Desulfomonile tiedjei DSM 6799: one gene and its partner. Each later gene encodes a partner of the first gene's protein in a complex. Links are inferred from orthologs where the notes say so. Each region holds a gene or a part of one and is shown on either strand. Other genes may lie near its edges.

Region 1 (12,185 bases):
CTTTCGATGCCTGCAATTCAAGCCATCCCACCAGGTCGGAAAAAAAATGATGGATGACTATTTCTGCCGAACGCGCTTTTTCTGCACTGGATTCAGAGTTCATTTTTCCTTTCCAAAAAAAATTGAGCGTACATCCGGTTCTCATGGGGTATGCTGATCTCATGAATGGTAACAAGAAAAATATACTCCGTCAAAAAGCTGCTTCAGTGGCAAAGGTTCTGCAATTTGCCGGACCTTTTCTGTCCTATCGTCTTTTCGGCAAGACTGTCCCGGTTCTCGCGGGGTACAAAATCACCCACCGGTGCAATCTTCGATGTACTCACTGTCCATACTGGCTCCGGTCCGGACCTGAACCCACTTTTGAAGAAGTCTTGGACACTATGCACCGTCTCAGATCAATGGGGGCGCGAATAATCATCTTTGAAGGTGGAGAACCGCTCCTCTGGCGAGACGGTAATCGAGGAATTAAAGATGTAGTGTGGGCGGCACGTGAATTATTTCCATGCGTCTGCCTAACAACGAACGGGACACTCTCATGGCAGGGGCTCCCATTGGACCGGCTGTGGGTCAGTCTCGACGGGCCACCTTACATTCACGATAGGGTGAGAGGCAAAGGAACGTACTCCCGAGTGATGAGGAATCTGCAGCAAGCTCCAAAATCACGTCCGTATGTCAGCACGACCATCAGTACGGAAAATGCCGATAGTATCCCAAAACTGGTGGGGCTCTTGCTGGGTGTAGTCGACGGCATAACACTTCAGTTTTATTATCCGTACGATGGCCTACCTGACTCGCTGTTCCTGCCCCATGCGGAACGGGCGATGCTATTGGACCAACTCATGATGATGAAACGGCTCGGATATCCCATCATGAATTCGTTCGCAAGTCTTGAAGAACTGAAAAGAGAAACATGGAGTTGCGAAGCAGGATTGCTCGCGAACGCGGAACCGGATGGCACAGTACTTCATGGGTGCTATTTGAAGAATCGCGGCCCTTCGGAATGCTCCATGTGCGGATTTGCAGCTCATAACGAGATGACGCTGGCTTTCAGAGGCAATTTGGAATCCATCATTGCGGGAATGAAAGTTTTTTTTGGCAATTCCTATGCACGGTCCTTTTCCGGGGAAACGGATTAATGTATACTCAAAGGCTTAGGAACGATCCGAAATTGGAGGTGGTAGAGTCCTGGTGGGCTCCGCGGTCTTCAAAACCGTAAGCAGGGCGCTAGTACCGTTCTGGGTGGGTTCGATTCCCATGCACCTCCGCCATTCCCGACATTCTCCCCAAACCATAATTCCCAATAATACCTCGAAAGCTTCTCTTACCCGGTAGCCATCGCTTGTTCACGATAGTACTCTCTCACGCATGAGACCGCCTCTTTGAAAAGTAGGCCTGAAAAGGTCTGGTTCCACAGCGGAGCCAAAGAACGTCCTATATAAGTCCTGTGCCCGGGTAAAACCAGGAACCCTGGGTTGGGGACATTGAAGATCAATCCTTCCCCGGCAGTAACGCGTTGCCCGAGAACGTAGGACTTTCTCATTTCAGCAGTTCCGAAGTGAAGCATGATATCGAGGAGATTGCCGTAGAGCCCTCCCGCATCTATATCCTCAATTATCTGTTGGAAGACACTATTTATACTTACGAGGAGCGGGTCCATAATTGCGATGCCATGGGCCCGGCATTGAGTTCGGGACCACATGGATCTGCATGCAAACGGTCTGCCTTGATACACCGTGCACCTGGATTGTTCCAGCAAAGGGCACGCGGTTTTGTCGTCTGCCTGGAGTGATAGTGGAGGATCCTGTGAATGCATGCACTGATCAGCGAAGGTGTTGACCGTAACCAACGGCCGCATTCGATTCGGGACAATCTTCTCATGAAGCTTATCGAAACGTTCATCTTCGCAGTATTCCAATAGAACAGAGGACTCCAGGGTTGTGGCAAGCACGTTTTGGGTGCAGCAGGTTGCGCATGAATCTCTGCAAGCGGATTCAAATTCGGAGACTATCGAGTTATACGTATCGTAGACCTGCAACAGAAGAGCTTTTTTTAGCCCATAAACGTCAAGCCCCGGAATTTGGTGCTGAACTGCATCGTTCATGGAGACCTCCTGCCAAGATAGAGTTCTGGTGATCGAGTTTAAGCCGCATCTATTTTGAAGGCGGTTGCTTCTATCATAACATTGAGGCCCAGAGGCAATGCAGCCACTCCAACGGTAGTCCGAGCCGGTGGATTCTCGGAGAATACTGCAGCATACGCTTCATTCATGGCTGCAAAATCGTCCATGTTTTTCAGGTACACCACGCAGCGCACCACATGCTGCATCGATGCGCCTGCGGCCTCCAGGATTGCTTTTATGTTGTTGAGCACCTGAGATGTCTCCCCTCGAACACCACCGTCGGGAATACTGCCCGTTCGGGGATCGATGCCTTTTTCTGCGGATACAAAAATCCAGTTGCCCGCGATCACAGCTTGTGAATATGGACCTACCGGAGTACCTGCTGCCGGCGCGCTCACTGTTCTTTTCGTCATAATTCTTGTCCTCATGGCTCATGAATATAATGCGATTCGAGTATGCCGAATCCGGGAATCATCCCTTCCAAATGGGCTTTGTCGCTTCAGAATTCATCGTAATCTGCCCCCACAGAAGGAGAACCGATCTATCGCGAAGCGCTTCAAGGATAAAGATCGTCCAGAAACATGTTAATTGCTTCCGGCAAGTCTTTCTTTTCTAACAGAATGGAGCTAAAATACTGAGAAGAAACTTTCGGTCGAAATCGGTAGCTGGGTCAAAAATTACGAAGAATATATTCAGAATGATTTCTGTTTCGTTTCTCGGAAAACGAGAGCATGTTGGCCGGAGAAGTCGGATTGCAATTGCCGCAGGTTTGATCGAATTGACTGGGCGGCTTTAACATGAAGGTATCTACCGCGGAATTTTTTCGGGCTGCTGAAGAGAAAAAGGATTATCCTCCGGGCGAATATTCGGAATTGGCGTTTGCAGGACGTTCCAATGTGGGGAAGTCCTCAATGATAAATACGCTTCTGGGGAGACGCAATCTTGTTCGTACTTCCAAGACGCCGGGGCATACGCGAAAGCTCAATTTTTATCTTATAAACGGCCGCCTCTATTTCGTAGATTTGCCAGGATATGGATTCGCCAAAGTGCCTCTCGAGGTCAGGGAAAAATGGCGACCCATGGTGGAAACGTACCTCACAGGGCGAAGGCAACTAGCGGGGGTTGTGGTAATCGTGGACGCAAGACGTCCTCCTACCGAATCGGACATGAGCCTTATCGAGTTCTTGCAGGCGTATGACAAACCTCTTATAGTTGCAGCTACTAAGGCGGACAAATTGACCCGTAATCAGATGGCCGAACAGAAGCGAACCATACGATCGGCCATTCAAATGGATGTTCCGATAGTTTTCTTCTCAGCCTTGAACGGACTGGGAAAAAATGAATTGTGGAAAGAGATCAAAAAAATTATAGAGTAGATGCCTCGCGGGAGATGCGAGGCCTAGACCGGAAAAAACGATATTATAAAGAATCAAGAGAAGACTCATATGCTCAAAAAAATGCTCATAAATGCCAGTCAACCTGAGGAATGTCGCGTTGCAGTTGTATGTGACGGACTACTCGAAGAACTGGACGTTCAAGTCAAAACGCGAGAAGCAACTCTCGGTAATATTTACAAGGGAGTGGTCACTCGTGTCGAGCCTTCTCTCCAAGCGGTATTTGTCGATTATGGGTGTGATAGAAACGGTTTCCTGTCAATAAATGACGTTCATCCATCCTACTTCCCGGAATCTTTTGAGGCTAATCGGAGACGTCCGAGAATCCAAGAGGTTTTCAAGAAGGAAGATCATGTTCTCGTACAGGTGAACAAGGAAGAACGGAACACCAAAGGAGCCTGCCTCACTACGAACATCTCATTGGCGGGGCGTTATCTGGTGCTTATGCCGGGAACCAGCCTGTATGGTGTTTCCCGGAAAATCGAGGACGAAAAAGAACGGAAGAAGTTGAAGGAAATTGTTAAGCAACTGAAACTGCCCGACAATATGGGATTCATCATTCGAACGGCAGGCATGGGTCGGACTAAAACCGAATTGGCTCGTGACCTGAACTATTTGATGAAGCTCTGGGAAGTCATCGAAACCCATGTGGCAGAATCGGAGGCACCGACACTTCTGTACAGAGAGCATGATCTGGTGATCAGAACTATACGAGAACATTTCTCCCCGGACATCTCGGAAATTCTCGTGGATGAAAAGGATACGTACAAGCGGGTGAGAGACTTCTTTCATCAGGTGATGCCCAAGTACGAGAATCTCGTGAAGCTGTACCAGGAAAAACGCCCACTCTTTAACAAGTACCAGCTTGAAGAGCAGTTGGAACAGGTCTACCGCAAGAAAATAAAATTAAAATCCGGTGGTTACATCATCATCGAACAAACGGAAGCGATGGTTACTGTTGATGTGAACTCCGGGAGCGCAACGAAAGAAAAAGGCATCGAGGAAACCGCTTTTCGGGTCAATCTGGAAGCTGCTCCAGAAATTGCCCGCCAGTTAAGGCTGCGGGACTTGGGCGGAATCATAGTCATCGATTTCATTGATATGGTGCACAAGAAACATAATCAAGAAGTCGAAAAAGCAGTTAAAGCGGTACTCAAGACGGATCGGGCCAAAACCAAGATTCTCCGGATTTCGGCTCTCGGTTTACTGGAACTCTCTCGACAGCGCCTCAAATCATCTCTCGGGACAGGCGAGTACATGGACTGCCCCTTGTGCGACGGACATGGCAGGATGAAATCGCCTGAAATGGCAGCCCTTTCAGTTTTCAGGAAGATAAAATCGCTGCTGATCAAGTCCACAGTTTCGGAAGTTCGAGCAACAGTTCCTCTGAAAGTGGGTGAGTACCTTTTGAACAAGATGAGGGCTCAGCTCGTAGAGATGGAATCGCAGTACAATGCGCGCGTCCTTGTCACTGTGAAAGAAAACCTCCCGGAAAAAGAGATACTCGTAGAAGCGGTGAAAGAACAGAAAGAAGAAATAGGGGAAGCGCCTTCCTTTGAGCCTGCGCTCACTGCGCAAGCGTCGGAGCTTGCTGTCTTTATCGAAGAAGAGCAAGCTGAAATAATACCTGAGCCGACGGAAGAAGAGAAGCCAGCTACCACAGTGGCCGAGCCGGCCGAAGAGAAACAACCGGCAAAACCGAAGAGAAAAAGAAGAACCAGAAAAAAGACGGTTGCGGCTCAGGAAACACAGATCGAAGAGGCCGAACCTGTGTCCGAACCTGCTGCGGAAGAAGCGGCGTTATCCGCATCGGATAATGGGGAAGAGGCAGACATCACCGTCGATCTGCATGTGGAAAAAGAAGATCTCGATTTCATCGTAAAACCTGAGAAGGAACAGCCGGAAGAAACACCGGAACCAGTAATTGCTGAAGAACCGGTCGAGGTTGTGTCATCAGTCCAGGACTCCGAAGAATCAGTGGAGGTCATGTCGTCGATTTCGAGCCTCGAAGAAACTGTCGAGATCGTAATGTCAGCGCCGAGCGTCGAAGAGTCGCAGCTTGTCGTCGCAGACTTGCAGGACGAAGCTCCTGCGACCGTCGCAGAGGAAAGCGTTTTATCTGAACATATTTCTACGGAACAGGAGTCCGATTCTGATTCCGATGATGGTTCCCAAGCATCGGATTCCGGAAAAAAAGCCAGAAAAGACAGAAAGACTCGCAAATCTCTGTTGCAGAGCTATCTGCCGTTTTCCTGACGCTCAATTTGGGAATGGAAGAAGTAGCTCTTTGAAAGAGCGTAAATTGATCAACTGCTTAGTAGACAGCCCCGGAAAGGAGTAGGCGCTGATGGCCAAAGAAAAGGGTGTAATCCATGTCGTGGGTACAGGGACCATAGGAGAGCCCCTCATAGGTTTGTTGTGTTCGTTTAAGGATCAAGCTGGTTTTTCGGAAGTGACTTTCCACAAGAGATCTCCTTTGCCGAGAGACGTTCCGAAAATTAAAGCTTTAGTGGCTCGAGGAGCCAAGCTCTCTGTTGATGAAGATAAAATTAACGATTTCGAGACGCTCGGGTTAAAACCTGTCATGCTGCATGAAGAAGCTTTGGCCAAAGCCGATGTCGTAGTCGATTGTACTCCGTCTGGGGTCGGCATTTCGAATAAACACGAGTTTTATGAAAAATACCTGGCCACAACAAAGGGATTCATAGCCCAGGGCAGTGAATTCGGTTTCGGAAAAATGTATGCCAGAGGCATCAATGATGATGCTTTAGAAGTGGGAAACGACCGTTTTGTTCAGGTCGTGAGTTGTAATACCCATAACTTATGTGCGCTCATCAATACCGTAGCGTTGACGGATGGAGACGACAATCTCGAAGAAGCGCGATTCCTCTGCATCAGGCGAGCAAACGATATCAGCCAAACAAAGGGCTTCGTTCCGTCTCCGGATGTGGGCAAGCATGGAGACCCCGTGTTCGGCACGCACCACGCTCGAGACGCATATCATCTCTTCAGAACAAAGGGACTGGATCTGAATCTCTGGTCATCGGCATTGAAGCTGAATACTCAGTATATGCACTGCATATATTTCACGCTCAATCTAAAACGGGCGGTCACCAAGGACGAAGTTATTGCGCGTTTCAGAGCCGACGACCGAATCAGCCTGACACAGAAACAGTCCGCATGCGAAGTCTTCTCGTTCGGCCGGGATCATGGATATTTTGGCAGGATTCTCAATCAAACGGTTATCGTGGTACCTTCGCTGGAAGTTCGCAAAGGCCACGAAGTAGTCGGATTCTGTTTCACTCCGCAGGACGGGAACTCACTGTTGAGTTCCTTCAGCGCGGTAACGTGGTTCCTGGATCCGACCAACTATGTCGAGCGCACGCAGTGCCTCAAAACATACTTCTTCTCAGAGGTGTAACAGTCTAGCATTCACTCTTTGCCACAAGACTGGGGGAACCTTTTTTGAGAAGAGTTCCCCGACTTACATCCTGAACTTCGAATCTCACGCCGGGCTATGCCCGGCTTTTTTGTGAAATGGGACTACGCACGTGTCTTCTGTCTCCGAAGAAATATTGATACAAAGGGAATACCCTGCTGCCCCCCTTGTAGGAGTTGGGGCGCTCATCATGGATAACGGGAATATCTTGCTGGCTCGTCGCGGGAATCCCCCGGCAAAGGGTGAGTGGAGTGTCCCCGGCGGATTGGTGCATGTTGGTGAAAGTCTCTTCGATGCGGTCATACGAGAAGCAGTTGAGGAGACTGGACTCATCGTACAACCTCGGTACCTGGTTGAACTGATCGAGCGCATTTTCCGCGACGAAGACGGCCGGGTGCGGTATCATTATGTTATTGCCGATTACGCATGTACAGTTTTGGGCGGCGAGCCTGTAGCAGGATCGGATGCGGACGAAATCGCGTGGAGTAATGAATTGGCGCTGGAAGAATTCCATCTTCCCTCCATTACGAGAGAGGTGGTACAAAAGGCACTGCGCATGGAAGCAGAACGTCTTGGGCGAAAAACCGAATGAAAAGGGTTGTAATTCCGATTCCAGAGGAAAGATTTTAATCAATAGTCCGGAGGACATTTTGAGAAGCGATATCATGAAAACAGGATTGGGAAGAGCTCCTTCCAGAGCCCTTCTCAAAGCTATGGGAATCACGAATGAAGAAATCGAACGGCCGCTTATCGGCATAGCCAATTCGGCAAACGAACTCGTGCCAGGACACGTGCACTTGGACAAAATCGTTGAAGCGGTGAAAGCCGGCATTCGCATGGCGGGGGGGACACCCCTCGAGTTTTCCACAATCGGCGTGTGCGATGGCCTCGCCATGGGGCACGCCGGGATGAAGTACTCACTCGCAAGCCGAGAGCTTATCGCCGATTCGGTCGAAATCATGGCGATGGCGCATCCATTTGACGGCCTGGTACTGGTGCCCAACTGCGACAAGATTGTGCCCGGAATGCTCATGGCAGCCTTGCGGCTCAACATTCCTGCAGTAGTAATCAGTGGCGGCCCCATGATGACAGGCCGGTTCAAAGGCAAGAAAGCTGACCTCATAACCGTTTTCGAAGCGGTAGGCAAGGTCAAGGCTGACGATATGAGCCTGGAAGAATTGGCAGTCCTGGAAGAAAAGTCCTGTCCCGGATGTGGATCGTGTGCGGGAATGTTCACAGCAAATTCCATGAATTGCCTTACCGAAGCTCTTGGGCTGGGATTGCCGGGAAACGGGACGATCCCTGCGGTGGAAGCGGCTCGTATCCGGCTCGCCAAGAAAGCAGGAATGAAGGTTATGGATCTGGTGTCCCGAAACATCACTCCACGTGATATCGCGACGCTGGAAGCATTCAAGAATGCCATTGCAGTCGACATGGCTCTGGGATGTTCCACGAATACCGTCTTGCACGTTCCGGCAATTGCTCGGGAAGCCGGATTACAGGTGGATCTCAATCTCTTCGATGAGATCAGCGCCCGGACGCCGCACATCTGCTCGCTTTCGCCCGCAGGACCGAATCATCTTGAAGATCTCGATGCAGCGGGTGGAGTTCAGGCCGTGCTCAAGCAGTTGGTCGAAGGAGGTCTTGCAAACCCCGAAGTTCTGACCGTGACCGGCGAGAAGCTTGAGAAAAACCTGGAAGATGCAGTTATCACTGATTCTGGCGTGATTCGGCCGCTCATCAACCCTCACAGCCCCTTTGGCGGGATTGCGATTATTCGCGGCAACCTGGCCCCGGATGGAGCAGTGGTGAAACAGTCCGCTGTAGATCCATCGATGCTCAAGAATAAAGGGATTGCCAGAGTGTTTGACTCGGAGGAAACGGCAATCGAAGCAATTCTCGATGGCAGGATCAAACCGGGTAATATCGTCGTCATCAGGTATGAAGGGCCTCGTGGAGGACCCGGCATGCGTGAAATGCTCAATCCTACCAGCGCACTCGCGGGAATGGGGCTGGATCGGCAGGTGGCTCTTATCACGGATGGGCGGTTCAGTGGCGGCACCCGTGGGGCTGCCATCGGGCATGTTTCCCCTGAGGCTGCTCACGGAGGATTGATTGCGTTCGTCAAAGACGGTGACGAGATCGAAATAAACATCCCGGAAAAGAGGATGGATCTCTTGATTTCAGATGAAGAGCTTGCCCGAAGAAAGACGGCATGGAATCCTCCAGAGCCGCGGATCACCAGCGGGTACCTTGCCCGATATGCAGCGCAGGTGACCTCTGCCGCTCAGGGAGCGATCACTATTGACAAGAAAAGCGCCGGATAAACCATTTCGGCAATAATGAGCAAATCCAAGTGGCGAGAGATGCCGCATCCCACCGTACGCCGGTAGCGGGCGGCCTCCGTGCCGCCCCAATTAGTATATAAGAGCAAATTCGTTTAACATGAAGCGGATCGAGGACAAAGAAGAACACTACATGAAACTGGCTCTGGAACTGGCTGCTGTTGCTGCGCAGAACGGCGACAGCCCTGTTGGGGCCGTTATCGTGTCGGATGGGGCTGTCCTCGGCATGGGATTCAACAGCATGGAGCGCCTGGGAGACCCTACAGCCCATGCAGAGATCCTGGCGATCCGTGATGCGGCAAAATCCACGAGCGATTGGAGATTGCCGGGCGCCACCATGTATGTTACATTGGAACCGTGCGTCATGTGTGCGGGAGCCCTGATCCACGCGCGAGTGAAACGGGTTGTATTTGGTGCCCGTGACCTGAGATGGGGCGGGCTGGGAAGCCTGTTTGATTTCTCACACGATCCAAGGATCAATCACGAACTGGAAGTGATATCCGGGATCATGGAGCGGGAATCGGTGGCACTCCTCCAGAGCTTCTTCAGGGAGATCCGGACGGGTGGTTCGCAGGACAGCAACTCGCTTTCCGAATATCCGGCCCGATAGCACATGAAGTACCCCTCAGCGGAGAGATGCCCGAGAGGCCGAAGGGGGCTGACTCGAAATCAGCTGTACCGCTTGCGGTACCGGGGGTTCAAATCCCTCTCTCTCCGCCAATTCTTCCAAATTGACCTGATTATAAAACTCATTCACAGTTGTCTTTCAGTATGAGATTGCTGCTGAATTCGCTTGACCATAATGAGGGCCATAGCTTATTTCATGTCTAGCATGAGGGCCACTGTTTCCGTGCTAAGGCTAGGCTTTCTTTGCTCCAGAGTGATTCTCATCGACGAGCATTCTGTCGAATAAGACTTCTCATGCCGGATTGCATGAAAGGCCTCGAATGCTCATGCCAAATCGTCCGCAGAAAATGACATGGTGGTGCCTTGAGATCGAAGCCTCGGAAAACTCTATCGAAGCCTGATGCTCGAAACGCGATCTGCCCTTACTTTACCATGTTTCCGTTGTCGGTTCCGTCTAAGCAACTCAGAGGAGTGGGGTCGAGTGAATGGGTGTTAGATCCTTTTTGTGGCCGTGGTACGACAAACTATGCGGCGCGTCTCATCGGGATACCTTCAGTGGGTATCGACAGTAGCCCAATTGCGGCAGCGATAGCTGAAGGGAAAATGGTAGACACCTCGCCTGAAGCCATTGAGAATGCTTGTTTGGAAATTCTTGCAAATAATGACGACGTCGACTTGCCCGAAGGTGAGTTTTGGGGATTGTGTTATCATCCGAGTACACTGAAGGCTATAGTTCTGTTGAGAAAAGCCTTATTGCAGGATTGCAGCTCTCCCGAACGCAAAGCGCTTCGCTCACTGTTGCTTGGGATTTTGCATGGGCCGAGGAACAAAGGGGTTCCCAGTTATTTATCTAATCAGATGCCGAGGACATATGCTGCAAAACCGGATTACGCAGTGCGTTTCTGGACCGAAAGACAGCTCTGCCCCGCACCGGTCGAAGTCGCCAATGTCGTGAGTCGGAAAGCGCAATATTATTTTGCATCCACGCCACCAAAGGTCCCTTTCAGGATAATATGTGCTGACAGCAGAGTCCTCGATTTTTCCAAACTGGGGGCCAGATTTTCCCGAATCGTAACCTCTCCTCCCTATTTTGGAATGCGCACCTATGTTCCAGACCAGTGGCTCCGATGGTGGTTCCTTGGAGGCCCGGAGACAGTCGTCTATCGGCATCCTGACCAGATAGCGCATTCGTCAGCTTATGAATTTGCAGAACAACTAGCTTGTATCTGGAGAAATGTAGCCGGTGCTTGTTTACCGGGAGCGAAATTCATGATTCGGTTCGGAGGCATCCACGACAGGAAGGCTAATCCAAAGGAAATAATGCTTTCATCATTACGCGAGGCGAAGTGTCAACTCCGTCTGCTCACGGTGCGTTCAGCCGGGCTGTCGTCCGTTGGAAAGCGACAAGCCGAACAATTCAAGAGGACTTTGCAGACGCCCATTGAGGAGTTTGACTTCCATGTGCGAGTGGAGGGATAGAGTGGAAAATGATACCACACTGAAGGGATTTAATAGGCGCAAAATCGAGCTTTTGCCGGGAGAGAGGATCACATTTGAGGACACAGGATCCAAACATCAGGCGACGGACGAAGAGCTTAACAAACGATATGTAAAAGGAGACATACGCATTGTCACAGAGACAGCGCGGTACTCTTTGGCTGGAATATTGTCAATGCTTCGGGAGACTGTAAGAACGGACAAAAAAAATGAACCTGAGCTGCGCTACATGCTTGATCCCGAGTACCAAAGGCGCCACAGATGGAGTGTCGAACGTAAATCAAGACTCATTGAATCATTCCTGATGAATGTTCCTGTTCCTCCTGTTTTCTTATATGAAAGGGATCTCGCCCGCTATGAAGTCATGGATGGCCGTCAGCGCCTGACCGCTCTCAGCGAATTCTATGACGACAAATTTGAATTGAAAGGACTTCAGTACTGGACCGAACTCCATGGAAGAACTTATTCGACGCTGCCGAGCAAGGTGCGAGACGGAATTGATCGGAGGTATATTTCTTCAATTATTCTTCTGACAGAAACCGCTTCAAATGAAGAACAGGCTGCGCAATTGAAAAAGATGGTGTTCGAGCGGCTCAATTCGGGGGGAGTTGCCCTGAGTAACCAGGAAACGCGAAACGCGGTCTATGACGGACCGCTGAATCAGCTTTGCTTGGAACTCTCCAAGAACCAAGAATTTCGGTCGATGTGGCGAATTCCGAATAAACCACTGCCCGAATCAGAGGATGACGATGAATTCGAAGATA
Region 2 (12,105 bases), 1.5 Mb from region 1 along the record:
TCCTTTCGAAACTGTTCCCCTGGGAGAGGAGCAACCTTGATCTCTGGGATTCTGACGGGTGGGTGTCATAATTCCCTCCTTCCCGTTAACTGAAGGGGGCAATAGCACTACTGTTCGCAATTGTCAACAAGAAATCAGAATGTTATCGTGATTTCTTAAAGTATAAGATGAATAAATGCTCGCGATGCGCTTATCATACGCCGCATCTGGCCCCAAAAAAACGCGATGTGAAGACGGGAAACATATTATCGGAATTGCCAAACTAATGTCCGATTGAGGACAGGGGTACCAGTAGGTGCCGTGCCTCCGTGCCGGCACTCTTCAATATGATCAATGATATCGCTAAAATGGACCGGCAGGGACGCCGGTCCCTACCAATATCCTGTAATTCCACACGCCGGATAAACAACGAAATTTTCGGCTCTGACTACATAGAGCTGAGGGCTAACAGGGAAAGGTTTTCTACGGCACTGTTACGGAACGTATCATTGACCGGAACCCGGCTCTTTGAGGAAGAAGGGTTCCGGCCAATGTCAAAAGTGCCGGTTGGATTCAAAAAAGACGCGCTATGTTACGAGATCACGGGCAATTACTTCTGATTTTTAGGAAGAGAAGAACTGACGTGGCCCGCCTACATTTGTGAACGCGGAGTTAAAATTTCTGTACAACGCGTGATAATTCTCGATCCTGTGCCATTTTTTGAGAAAACCTTCAGGCAAATCGTCGCGTTCCTCGACGGAATTCCACTTACCGGGCACGGGAAACGCATAGTACGGCAAGTTTTTGGGAATGCCTCTGACAAAGATCACCTGAGGAACGACCCATTCACGCAATGCCATGTAAACTCTATGCATTCCGTCATTCACGATGAGATGAACCGATCCGTCGCGTTCGATGGATTCTTCCACCACTGGAGGAAGCAGATCCACGGGTTCCGGAGAGCCGTCAATCAGGAGCCGCACGAATCCGTTTAGTTTGAAAATGTCTATTCCGTGCTCTTCCAGTGCCCACTTCAATTCCCGCACCTTTTTGAGCTCTCCGCGCAGGATGTAATTCTGAGGCGGTGAGAGTTGTTCCACCGCGATGGTCTCCAGAGAAATGAAAGCTTTTTCATAAATCTTAACCTCGGGAGCTTTGAGCATCGTGACCTGTCGCAGTCGCTCCACCAGGTCTGCAGCCGAGAATTTTTCCACACCCAGAATTTTCATACACACCTCTTCTTGGGAGTTTTCATTTTAATCAAGGTAGGGCAGGGAGATTACATGAATTCCGTTCCCGTTGAAAAATCATCCTTGAGCCTTGCCTTCCGGCTCGAGCATGCGAATCAGTTCTTCCACATTCATGTCGGAGGAATCATCGGGAGATGTCGCGACCATTCTCCGGGCGGAAGTCTTTGTCCCGGAGAGCACGTTAATGACCATATCCAGGGCTTCGCGACCGACTTCGATTTTCTGGAACGTATGGATGCCTTCGTGGTTTTGCATGATGCTCCGCCAGTACATATCGAAATCTTTATTCTTGGAGTCGTAATACTCTTCGAAGTAAATATCCTTGATGCCCGCCTGAATAAGCTGTTTGAAGCACCAGTTGCACGGTTCCAGCGTGCAGTAGAGACTCGAGCCGTCCAGCGGAATGCCGAACCGTGCAGCCTGATCGATCGCGTTTACTTCCGCATGGCTCGATATGCAATAATTGTATTTGTCTGCATCGTGGGCTCCGATTGCGCGGCGTAAACAAAAATCAGGCCCCTTGTCCGTGCAATGAGGTGCGCCGTGAACTGCGCCATTGTATCCGGTCGCCAGAATACGGTTGTTGCGGACAATGATTGCTCCGATTTTGCGAGAATTGCATGTGGACCGGACGCTCACAAGTTTTGCGAGCATCATGAAGTATTCTTGCCATGACGGTCTATTCATATTCTATCCTTATAGAGGCCGAACGAGGTGGCGAATGTTACCGGACGTTACCGCTTCACCGAATTCCTGCCCGAGTATTTCGCTCAATTCCGACACTTTGTCCCAGCGCCTGATTCTCTCCTTGGGATCGTTCACAAATATGCGGAAATCCTCACGGTCCGGTAATCGGCCATCGGGAAGCCGCTTGAGAAAATCCGGACCGGGAAAAACCTGCAGGACCCGATCGAGAATTCCGGATTGCGGCACGCGCCAGGTGAGCAATTTGTCGAACCATCCGGGCACTATCCGTTCCTGGTAGTGAAAGAACAGCGTTATCGAGCCGTCACGGGGACAATAATCCTGATTGAGCTGATAATCCGTGATGCCTCCATCACGGTAAATTCCCGGAGGTGCACCCGCGATGTCGGTAACTCCTTTTACTATATACGGGAGCGATCCGGTGGCAAGCGCGGCTTTCCGGACATTTTCTTCATTCATCCGAATCGCCCGGCCTTTGAATGCGTGCACGAAATCCGGGAGTTCCGGACCCGACACAAAGACAACGCGCTCAAAAAACAAGCGCATATTTTTCGGTGTAAAAGCATTCGCGAGCGCTGCAACAAGAATTGCGCCGCCCTGCAGTCTCTTGTTTTCCGATGCGGTCAATCCCAGTGCTCGTACGGCATGGACCGCAAGATCATAATGGGGATGATTGAGAATGTGGTCAACATTGTCATCGGAAAGGAAGGACTCAACGTTCCGGGCGAGGGCCTCGGAAACTGTAACCGGTGTGTCTTCCGCAGTAAAAATATTGCGGGAGTAAGCGATCCTCAGATTCTCGTAAGCAAGCAGTGGGTCTTTGCAGGCCATGGCCAGACATCTCCATGCCCCTGCGGACGACCCGGCCAGGAGCACCCGACCGTTTCCATGGCACAGAAAATCGGTCTTCATGAGCATTGTATCGAACCCGACCGATACAAACCATTTCGGTCCCCCCGCCGGGCCGGTGAAGACGCTGATCAGTCTGGAATCCAGCCCCTCATCCCTCAGTCGGGTCAGAATTTCCGAACCGGCTTTGAATTCGATGTACTTTTTCATAGCTGTCAACAATACAGTACCCTTCCAGGCGAGTTCAATAATCCGGAGTTGCTTTTTCTCGTTTGATTTTTCACCTGTATCGGGTAAATATTTGTGCATCTCGAGTTGAAAGAAAAGAGTCGCACGTGGTGGACAAACCTGACAAGCCGCTGATCCCGAGCAGGGTTCTCCTTCTGGGTGAGCAATCCATACCCCAGGAATTGTTGGACACACTGGAGGATGCGCACCTGCAAATATTCATGCGAGAGCCGGATCCTGCGTTATGGCCTCGGGAAATGGAGGCGCTTGTACAATATATTGCGCCCAGAGATCGAATCGCTTTTGATTTATCGAAAATCATGCCTTTACACGACTCGACAATAGTAAAGCCTCTGCAGAATTGGGCTCAATCGGTGTTGAACGATCTCTCGGAACGCAATGCCTCGCATACTGACCATTCTGAGTCCGTATTGGAGGAAATGCTGAAGTATTTGGAAGGCGTGCTCGTGCAAGGTCTCAATCGTTCAAGGAAAATCTAGATAAGCGCAGCGATCTTCTTTTTTGGACTGAGCTAACGCAAATTGTTAGACCTTTTTATGAATTTGGCATATAAATGAATCGGTATAGATGAGCTCAATGCTACTTCTTATTAACTATCGCGATCGCCGGTGACAAACGAACGGAGAGTCGGTCGACTTCTGACACGAGCGGAGTAGTGTCTTTGCAATTGCAGACGGGGACTAATGGGCTTTCAGGAATAACCGGAGGCTCCCCCGGGTTGGTTTTTATTCTTGACAAGTTATAGGAATTTCATCACTATAGAAGCCTTTTCAAGGGTTGCATTTGTGCCGTACAGACGGGTAACCTCAAACCAAAAACGTAAGGAACACAGCGGCTTAATGATAAGCGGGATCCTTTCGAGGAAACATGCGGAGGAACCGCGTCGTGGGGTGGTGCTGCTGCCTGAAATAGTTGTTAGGTGCCGTAAACAACCCCGAAAAAACACGCGTTCATACCGGAAGCGGACGCATGTTGCTGGTTTGGTTTATTTGTCGTAGCCGCAAGCCCTTCCAGGCTCACGCGGCTAGTGTCTCTCGAAGAAATAGATGAAGTCAGTAGGACTTTAGGGAAAGGAGAAGAAAACACATGGCCGAAATAGGACACGGTGGAAAAGAAATCGTCGAGCGGATTATGGAGCCTAAAGAGGCTGCAAGCAAGATCCAGGGTCTTGCTCAAATTCCCATCCGTAGCCAGCTCGCCAATGAGGTCATCGGAATTACTTACGGTTTTTTTAGCCCCCTGGAAGGTTTCATGGGCAAAGCCGATGTGGACAGCGTAGTTAAGAACATGCGACTGGCCAACGGTGCAGTATGGAGCATTCCGATTCTGTTCGACCTGAGTGCCGAAGAAGTCGAGAAATATGGTGTGGCAGCAGGGAAATCAGTGCTCCTGACCTTCGGCGGCAATCCGATGGCGATTTTCGAAGTCGAAGAAGTGTTCGATTACGACAAGAAAGCAATGTGCCAGAGTGTTTACGGAACTGACGAAGCAAAACACCCTGGTTGCGCACGTACATATGAGTACAAGGACAAGTTTGTCGGCGGCAAGCTGACTCTGGTGAACAGACCGAAAATTAATGCGCCCTATGATCCTTATTTCATTCCGCCTCTGGAAATGCGGAAGAGATTCAAGGAAAAAGGCTGGGAAAGAGTTGTCGCCCACCAAACCAGAAACGTGCCCCACACCGGCCATGAATGGCTCATGAAAGGCGCATGGTTCCAGGCCTATGCTGAACTTCCCATCGAAAAGCCTCTCGTAGGCGTGCTTGTCAATGCCATTATCGGTGCCAAGCGAAAAGGCGACTATATTGACGAAGCAATTATTCTCACCCAGGACGAGCTGAGGAAGTCAGGTTATTTTGGTGACCACAACCATCTGACCTCTCTCACCTTCTGGGATATGCGCTATGCAGGCCCCAAGGAAGCCATTTTCCATGCGGCACTCAGGACCAACCTGGGCCTGAGCCACCATATGTACGGCAGGGATCATGCCGGCGTTGGTACCTACTACGGCGCTTACGATGCTCACCACCTGCTCGCAACCGTTCAAAAAGAACTGAGCATCGTTCCGGTCTATTCTATGAACTGGCTGTATTGCCCTCATTGCGGTGAAATTACCTCTGAGGGGCTTTGTGACCACAAGAAAGAATGGCAGAAGTTCAGTGGAACGGTTATCCGCAGCATCGTGCAGGATGGCGTGAAGCCTCCCCGCCTGATTTTCCGCCCCGAAGTCTTCGATCTGGTCATGGAATGCGCCGACAAGTACGGTTTTGGGTCACCTTTCGTAACTGACGAATATCTCGAGAAGAGAATTCCTGTTTTTGAGATCCCGCCTATGTAAGGAGGTAATATCATGGCAGAAGAAAAATATCCGATCAATATTTGGATTAATGAAGATCGCTACTCAAAATTGCAGAAAGCCGGACTTGCGGATATGTGCGAGGAAATGCTGGCCGGCCTCAAAGTTCTGCGCGTATACGCAAACGACACTGAAAAGGACAAGATCCTGAAAGTGTTTCCGACTGCTAAGTTTGATAGCGCAACCACCAAGAGCATCGAGTTGCTGCCCAAAGATGTGAAAGATAAAATTTTCGACAAGATCGTTGAAAAAGAGTCGGTCAACATCATGGGTGATTTCTTGGCTGCGTATTAATTTCCACCTTCGTGAAACCGAAAAAGAGGGCTTCAGAGCCCTCTTTTTTTTGCATACTGAGTCCGTACCGGACAAAAGTAACAAATACGCTTCACATAGCTTTACATCGAAAACGCCGTGTGATAGTAATAACAGATTATGCAGAAGATATCTCAGTGCCCTTCAGGAGGAAGAGGAGAGTGGCATTTCTCACTGAAACAAAGAAAAATATCATAGAAAAACATCGGCTCCATGAGAGCGATACGGGTTCTCCGGAAGTTCAGATAGCCCTGCTGAGTGAGAGAATCAGTTACCTCACGGAACATTTTAAGATTCACAAGAAAGATTTTCACTCCCGCAGAGGCCTTCTGAAATTGGTGGGACAGCGGCGGCGGCTTTTGGATTACTTGAAAGCCAAAAGCGTCGATCGTTATAAGACCATAATCGGCGAACTCGGGATCAGAAAATAACGCTCATGTGGGTCGGTTGAAACCCTGTAAGCAGGCGTTGTTTACAAAGATATAGTAAATCAAGGATCGTCAATAATATGGTCTATAGGACAAGCTGTAACGTATCAGGAAAAGAAATTGTTTTCGAAACCGGGCGTCTCGCCAAGCAATCCTCCGGTGCAGTTCTTGCCAGCACGGGGGAGACTATGGTGCTGGTTACTGCGGTCGCAGAAAAAAAAGGCCGTGAAGGAATCGATTTTTTTCCCCTCACTGTGGATTACCTGGAAATGACCTATGCCGCGGGTAAGATCCCCGGAGGCTATTTCAAACGGGAAGGCCGCCCTACCGAGAAGGAAATCCTCACTGCAAGATTCATCGATCGCCCCATTCGCCCTCTTTTCCCCAAAGGATTCACCGCGGAAACGCAGATTATTGCCACCGTGCTCTCGTCGGACGGAGAGAACGATCCGGATATGCTGGGCATTAACGGAGCTTCGGCAGCTCTGCATCTCTCCGACATCCCCTTTGCCGGACCCATCGGTGCAGTTCGCGTCGGACGGGTTGAAGGCAATGTCATAATCAACCCTACCAGCCTGGAAGACTCCTATTCGGATCTCAGTCTTATCGTGGTGGGATCTCGTCTGGGAATCGTGATGGTCGAAGGCGGGTCCGACAAATTGCCTGAAGAGGTGATCCTCGAGGCTATTTTTAAAGCTTACGATGAAATCCTCAAGATCGTCGAAGCCCAGGAGAAGCTCAGGGAGCTCGCCGGTAAGCCGAAACGTGAAATCGTTGCCCCTACGGAAGACAGTGAGCTGATTGAGAAAATAATCGCCACCTGGGGAGAGAGGATCGGTCAGGCTGTTACCATACGCGAGAAACTACCGAGACGCGATGCTCTCAATCAAATTTATGATGAAATCCTGTCATCCGTAGAAGATGCCGAGCACAGACGTCTGGAGATTCTCGGGTACCTGGAGAAGCTTGAAGGCAGGTACATACGTAACCTGATTATCGAGAAAGGCGTCCGCGTAGACGGTCGAGGCTTCAAAGAGATTCGTCCCATCACAACTGAGGTGGGAACGCTTCCCCGAACTCACGGAAGTGCTTTGTTCACCAGAGGTGAGACTCAGGCTTTGGTCATCGTGACTCTGGGTACTTCTTCGGACGAGCAGAAAGTGGAAGCTCTTGAAGGAGCAAGTTACAAGTCTTTCATGCTTCATTATAAATTCCCGCCCTTTAGCGTGGGGGAAGTGAAGTTTCTCAGGGGGCCGTCTCGCAGAGAAGTCGGCCATGGAGCGCTTGCGGATCGCGCAATTCAGTACCTGCTGCCGAACGACGAAGATTTTCCCTATACAATCAGGGTCGTATCCGAGATTCTCGAATCCAACGGATCCAGTTCCATGGCGACGGTATGCGGTGCCTCCCTGTCGCTTATGGACGCGGGAGTTCCTCTCCTGGAACCTGTGGCAGGCATAGCCATGGGACTTCTTCAGGAGAACGACCGAATCATCATCCTCTCTGATATCATCGGTGATGAAGACCATCACGGGGATATGGATTTCAAGGTGGCAGGGACAACGACAGGCGTAACTGCCCTCCAGATGGATATCAAGATTCAAGGGATTACCCGTGAAATCTTGACCGAGGCTCTGTACCAGGCCAAAGAAGGTAGACTGCATATTTTAGGCGAAATGGCCAAGACGCTCGATAAACCAAGAGCCGAGATATCCAGACATGCTCCGAGAATTTTCATCATGTTCGTTAATCCGGATAAGATTCGGGATATTATCGGACCTGGTGGAAAGATCATCCGGGCAATTCAGGAAGAGACCGGAACCAAGATAGAAGTGGACGATACCGGAAAAGTGGTGATTGCCTCGGCAGATTCCGATGGCGCTCTTCAGGCGAAACTCGCCATACAGAAAATTACCCAGGAAGCGGAAATGGGGAAAATCTATATGGGGACGGTCCGGAAAGTCACCGACTTCGGAGCATTCGTCGAGATTTTTCCCGGAACGGACGGTCTGGTGCACATTTCCCAATTGGCTCCGGAACGTGTGCGTAAAGTGACAGACGTCGTCAAAGAAGGGGACTCTTTCCCGGTAAAAGTAATAGGAATCGATCCAAACGGAAAAATTAAACTCTCAAGAAAAGACGCCATCGGCGAAACTCCCGATTTTTAGGGGCAGGATATAACCTCTCAGTTGAAATCCAAACACAACGAATTCGCATATAAAAAGACAACTCTGGATAACGGTGTCCGTGTCATCACGGAGACCGTTCCGTACGTTCAGTCAGTGTCCATGGGGATCTGGGTTCATTCGGGTTCTCGCTTTGAGTATCCCGAAGTGAACGGCATTTGTCATTTCATAGAGCACATGCTCTTTAAAGGAACCCAGAGACGCACAGCTTTTACCATTGCAAAGGAAATCGATTCCGTGGGGGGCGTGCTCAATGCTTTCACCAGTAAAGAGATGACGTCGTTCTACTGTCGCGTGCTCAACGAAAATACCGAACTATCTGTCGACCTACTCAGCGATATATTTCTGAATGCTTCATTTCCTGCCGATGAAATCGAGCGCGAAAAACACGTGGTCTGTCAGGAGATTCATCAACTGGAAGACAGCCCTGAGGACCTGGTCCACGAGATTCTCGGCATACGATTCTGGAGAGACGATCCTATCGGACAACCTATTCTTGGGACTGTACCGAACGTCATGCGATTGGATCGAGATACCCTGGTAGGATTCAAGAACGCGTATTACACCCCCGACGAAACACTCGTATGTGCCGCAGGAGATCTGGAACATGAATGCTTTGTCGAGCTGGTAAATTCCCATTTGCAGCAATTTGCACCGCTGAAGACGGCTGTATCGAAAACAGAGGCAAAGATCGACGCGTCTGCCTATGTGGAGGAACGCGATTTAGAGCAAGTGCACGTATGCGTGGCGATGAAGGCTCCCAGTGCTGTCGATAAGCGTCGACATGCAGGATACATCCTGAATACCATTCTCGGCGGAAGCATGAGTTCAAGGCTTTTCCAGGAAGTGAGGGAAAAACGCGGATTGGCCTATTCCGTGTATTCTTTCCTCTCTGCTTTTTCGGATACGGGGATTTTCGGAATTTACGCGGGCTGCGATCCGGACGATCTGGAAGAGCTTCTCAACGTCATGGGAAAGGAAACCTTGGATTTATGTCGGAATTTGACGGAAGACGAAGTCGCCACAGCTAAGAGTCAGATCAAAGGTAACCTCATATTGGCTATGGAGTCTACTGATTCCAGGATGAACAGGCTGGCCAAGAGCGAGTATCATTTTGGCAGGCATGTTCCGGTCGACGAGATTATCGAGAATCTACAGGATGTGTCCTTCGCTGAACTGCAGGATACGGCTGAATGGATGATTGAAGACTGCCGTTTTACACTTGTTGCTCTCGGACCGGTTGATAAGAATGCTGACTTGTTCGGATATTTCACCGCAAAATAACCCCGCTGTTCACAATTTTCGTATTTGTAGCAAGTGACATAATTAAAGAAGCTGAATCCCCTCGCTCCTCCGTGCATCTAATGAACAACATGATGTGAACGAGAGGAGAAGGACATGGATTACAATCTCCTGTTGATTGTGAGTATCCTCATTCTTGGCATTGGCGGTTTCACTTTTCTAGCTCTCACCATACTTGCAAACTGGAGGATGAAGTCGCGTGATACTGCGGAATCCGATGCTCGTTATAGTAGACTGAGTCGGGATTTCGAGAATTGTTATGAAAACTGCATGCGTGAGGAGAAATGGGACCGGGACAAAGAAGAGGAATGCGATTCGCGATGCAGGTTGCGTTTGGCAGGATCGTATTCTCTCCCTGATTGATGTGCAGCACAGTGAGAGATTGAGAAACTTCATATGGACTATTTTTGAGCCGGCGGAGAGTTCATTTCTGCGGGCCTTTATATTGTTTTAGCCGAACCTTAATGTGGCTGGGTCTAATCAGCCCCCAACCTTGGCTGATTTGAGTCTTTTTTGCCCAGAACACCAGAAGAAGCCATTCTCTGGCTACAACATTCCTCCGAGAAATCAGATGAGAAATAGACGAGAGAATTGTGGCATTTTTCTTGCTCTTTTTCTTGAAGTCAAATTGAACATTCCATGTTAGGAAGTACTACCATAAGAATATTCCTTTGGAAGAAGAAATCACTAATTCCAAAGCGAGAGCGTGTGGCGTAGTCTCATACATTTTTTGGTGCATCTTTTATTTCCATTATGAGAAGCTGTTGGTTTTTGTATGTGGCGCGATTCTGTCTGAATCACTGAAGAAATGGTTTGTCATTTTATCATTTCTCTGTATTGAAGACGGCGTTTGTTTTTTTGCAGCAAAACCATTAGCGGGTTGCCCATGAAAATTGTACCGTGATTTACTTTAACAGTTTCAGCCAATTGTTTGTTCGCGTTATGGCATTCTTGTACAGTTTTTTTTTGACCCAAAATGGAATCCAGGATGGTCAACAAATGAAACGCAAGACTTGCATCGCATTTATTGCTTTTTACTGGAATCAACTAAATCGCCGGATCTCACAAAGTTTTCGTAAGAACAATCAAACTAAACCTAACACTTGGTTGTCTTTCCGGCTTGCTTCATCTTTATTCCTATTGTTCTTGGGTGTCAGTTTCATCATTCCTGCACTTGTCATAGGTCAGTGCTCATGTATCCGCCGCATTGTCTGTGGCCAGGATGTGAATACTACCAGACTCTGGAACATGTACCTATAGTTTCGCCCTTTTTGTATTCTGGACGGTTAGATGGTGAGATAATCCTTGAAAAAATAAGGCGTTCCGCACATACCCGGTTTTGTGAAAGATTCTGGGAAGGAGGAACGCCAGTTGAAGAGATCTATACCAGATCCGTTCGGGATTGACGAGATTCATTTCAGAGCGTGTTTCAGCGCACCGAGTTTCCGTATCTTCGTTGCGCTGGTGGTCGGTTGGGTGCTCACTATGGGCAAGCACACTATCAGCCAGGTGATTCTGACCATGAGACTCCATGAATCCAAGCACTTCGCCAGCATCTACCGATTCCTCGGCAAGGGACGATGGGAGACTGACTTTGTCTCCTATTTCGTCTTCAGAATGTTGGTAGAAACGCTGATTGCAGAAGGGATCGAGATCCTTGTGGTGATTGACGACACCTTGAACAAGCACACTGGCAAGAAGATCTGTGGCGCGGGCTGGCAGCATGATGGTTCACTCCCAAAGCATACTAAGCAAAAGGGGTATGGAGTGTGCTTTGTCATCATAGGACTGGCGATTCGCCTTCCCGGCATCAGCGATCGCATGTTTTGTCTGCCATACGCTGCCCGCCTTTGGTGGCCGCCAAAGGCCAAGTTTAATCCCAAGAGCCTGCCCTACAAGACAAAACCCGAACTTGGATTGGATCTTATAAATCTGACTCATTCATGGCTCCAAGAGGGAGAAAGACTGAGAATTGTGTTCGACCTGGGATACTGCTGCGATACCATCCTCAAAGCACGACCCAAGAATGTGCACATTACAGGGAGGCTGAGAAAGGATGCAGCTTTGTTCGCTGTGCTGGAACCTGCTCCATTTACAGTGATGGGCAGACCTCGCAAGAGAGGCGCTCGACTGCCCTCCCTGGAAACGATGTTCCAGGACCCCAATCTGGGGTGGAATGAGATTAGGGTCTTCTGCTATGGAAAACAAACTAAGCTCCTGATACATCAGTTCACGGCGCTATGGTATCATAGCGCAGGGCAACAGCCTCTTTCGATCGTGTTGTGCCATGACCCGGCCGGCCACCATGCCAATATGGTGTTTTTCGATACGGACCCTCAGGCTGCACCACAGCAGATTATCGAGCGCTACGCTGCACGCTTTAGCATTGAGATGACCAATCGAGAGACCAAGAACCTCCTGGGTGCGGCTGAACCTCAGTGTCGGAAAGAGACCTCGGTAACCCGTGCCCCTATGTTTGCTTACTGG

Evidence for each region.
Region 2: the proteins of DESTI_RS13400 (region 1) and pnp are in contact, whole or in part, in a cryo-EM structure (PDB 9QH0), measured with the Escherichia coli proteins. The link is inferred for Desulfomonile tiedjei DSM 6799 from one-to-one orthologs.

Annotation. Positions count from the first base shown.
Region 1 is NC_018025.1:3,189,461-3,201,645, reverse strand. What follows is about bases 3,181-6,166. They hold DESTI_RS13400 (Rne/Rng family ribonuclease), read left to right. Parts: upstream 3,181-3,564; coding sequence 3,565-5,769; downstream 5,770-6,166. Other genes in these bases: DESTI_RS13395 (hypothetical protein), read left to right, coding at 5,861-6,166; yihA (ribosome biogenesis GTP-binding protein YihA/YsxC), read left to right, coding at 3,181-3,495. Outside these bases: DESTI_RS13430 (methylated-DNA--[protein]-cysteine S-methyltransferase), read right to left, coding at 1-103; DESTI_RS13425 (radical SAM protein), read left to right, coding at 162-1,136; DESTI_RS13415 (YkgJ family cysteine cluster protein), read right to left, coding at 1,322-2,101; DESTI_RS13410 (RidA family protein), read right to left, coding at 2,140-2,532; more of yihA, read left to right, coding at 2,917-3,180; more of DESTI_RS13395, read left to right, coding at 6,167-6,934; DESTI_RS13390 (NUDIX hydrolase), read left to right, coding at 7,065-7,544; ilvD (dihydroxy-acid dehydratase), read left to right, coding at 7,603-9,279; tRNA adenosine(34) deaminase TadA, read left to right, coding at 9,398-9,907; DESTI_RS13370 (TRM11 family methyltransferase), read left to right, coding at 10,288-11,403; DESTI_RS13365 (DUF262 domain-containing protein), read left to right, coding at 11,405-12,185. UniProt on the Escherichia coli protein: Endoribonuclease that plays a central role in RNA processing and decay. Required for the maturation of 5S and 16S rRNAs and the majority of tRNAs. Also involved in the degradation of most mRNAs.
Region 2 is NC_018025.1:4,721,190-4,733,294, forward strand. Bases 5,849-8,754 are described here. They hold pnp (polyribonucleotide nucleotidyltransferase), read left to right. Parts: upstream 5,849-6,210; coding sequence 6,211-8,298; downstream 8,299-8,754. Other genes in these bases: rpsO (30S ribosomal protein S15), read left to right, coding at 5,864-6,133; DESTI_RS20170 (M16 family metallopeptidase), read left to right, coding at 8,320-8,754. In the rest of the region: DESTI_RS20130 (hypothetical protein), read right to left, coding at 603-1,208; DESTI_RS29175 (deoxycytidylate deaminase), read right to left, coding at 1,287-1,916; DESTI_RS20140 (patatin-like phospholipase family protein), read right to left, coding at 1,926-2,993; DESTI_RS20145 (hypothetical protein), read left to right, coding at 3,119-3,511; sat (sulfate adenylyltransferase), read left to right, coding at 4,119-5,372; DESTI_RS20155 (DUF6955 family protein), read left to right, coding at 5,385-5,684; more of DESTI_RS20170, read left to right, coding at 8,755-9,600; DESTI_RS20175 (hypothetical protein), read left to right, coding at 9,715-9,981; DESTI_RS20185 (IS701 family transposase), read left to right, coding at 10,990-12,105. UniProt on the Escherichia coli protein: Involved in mRNA degradation. Catalyzes the phosphorolysis of single-stranded polyribonucleotides processively in the 3'- to 5'-direction. Also involved, along with RNase II, in tRNA processing.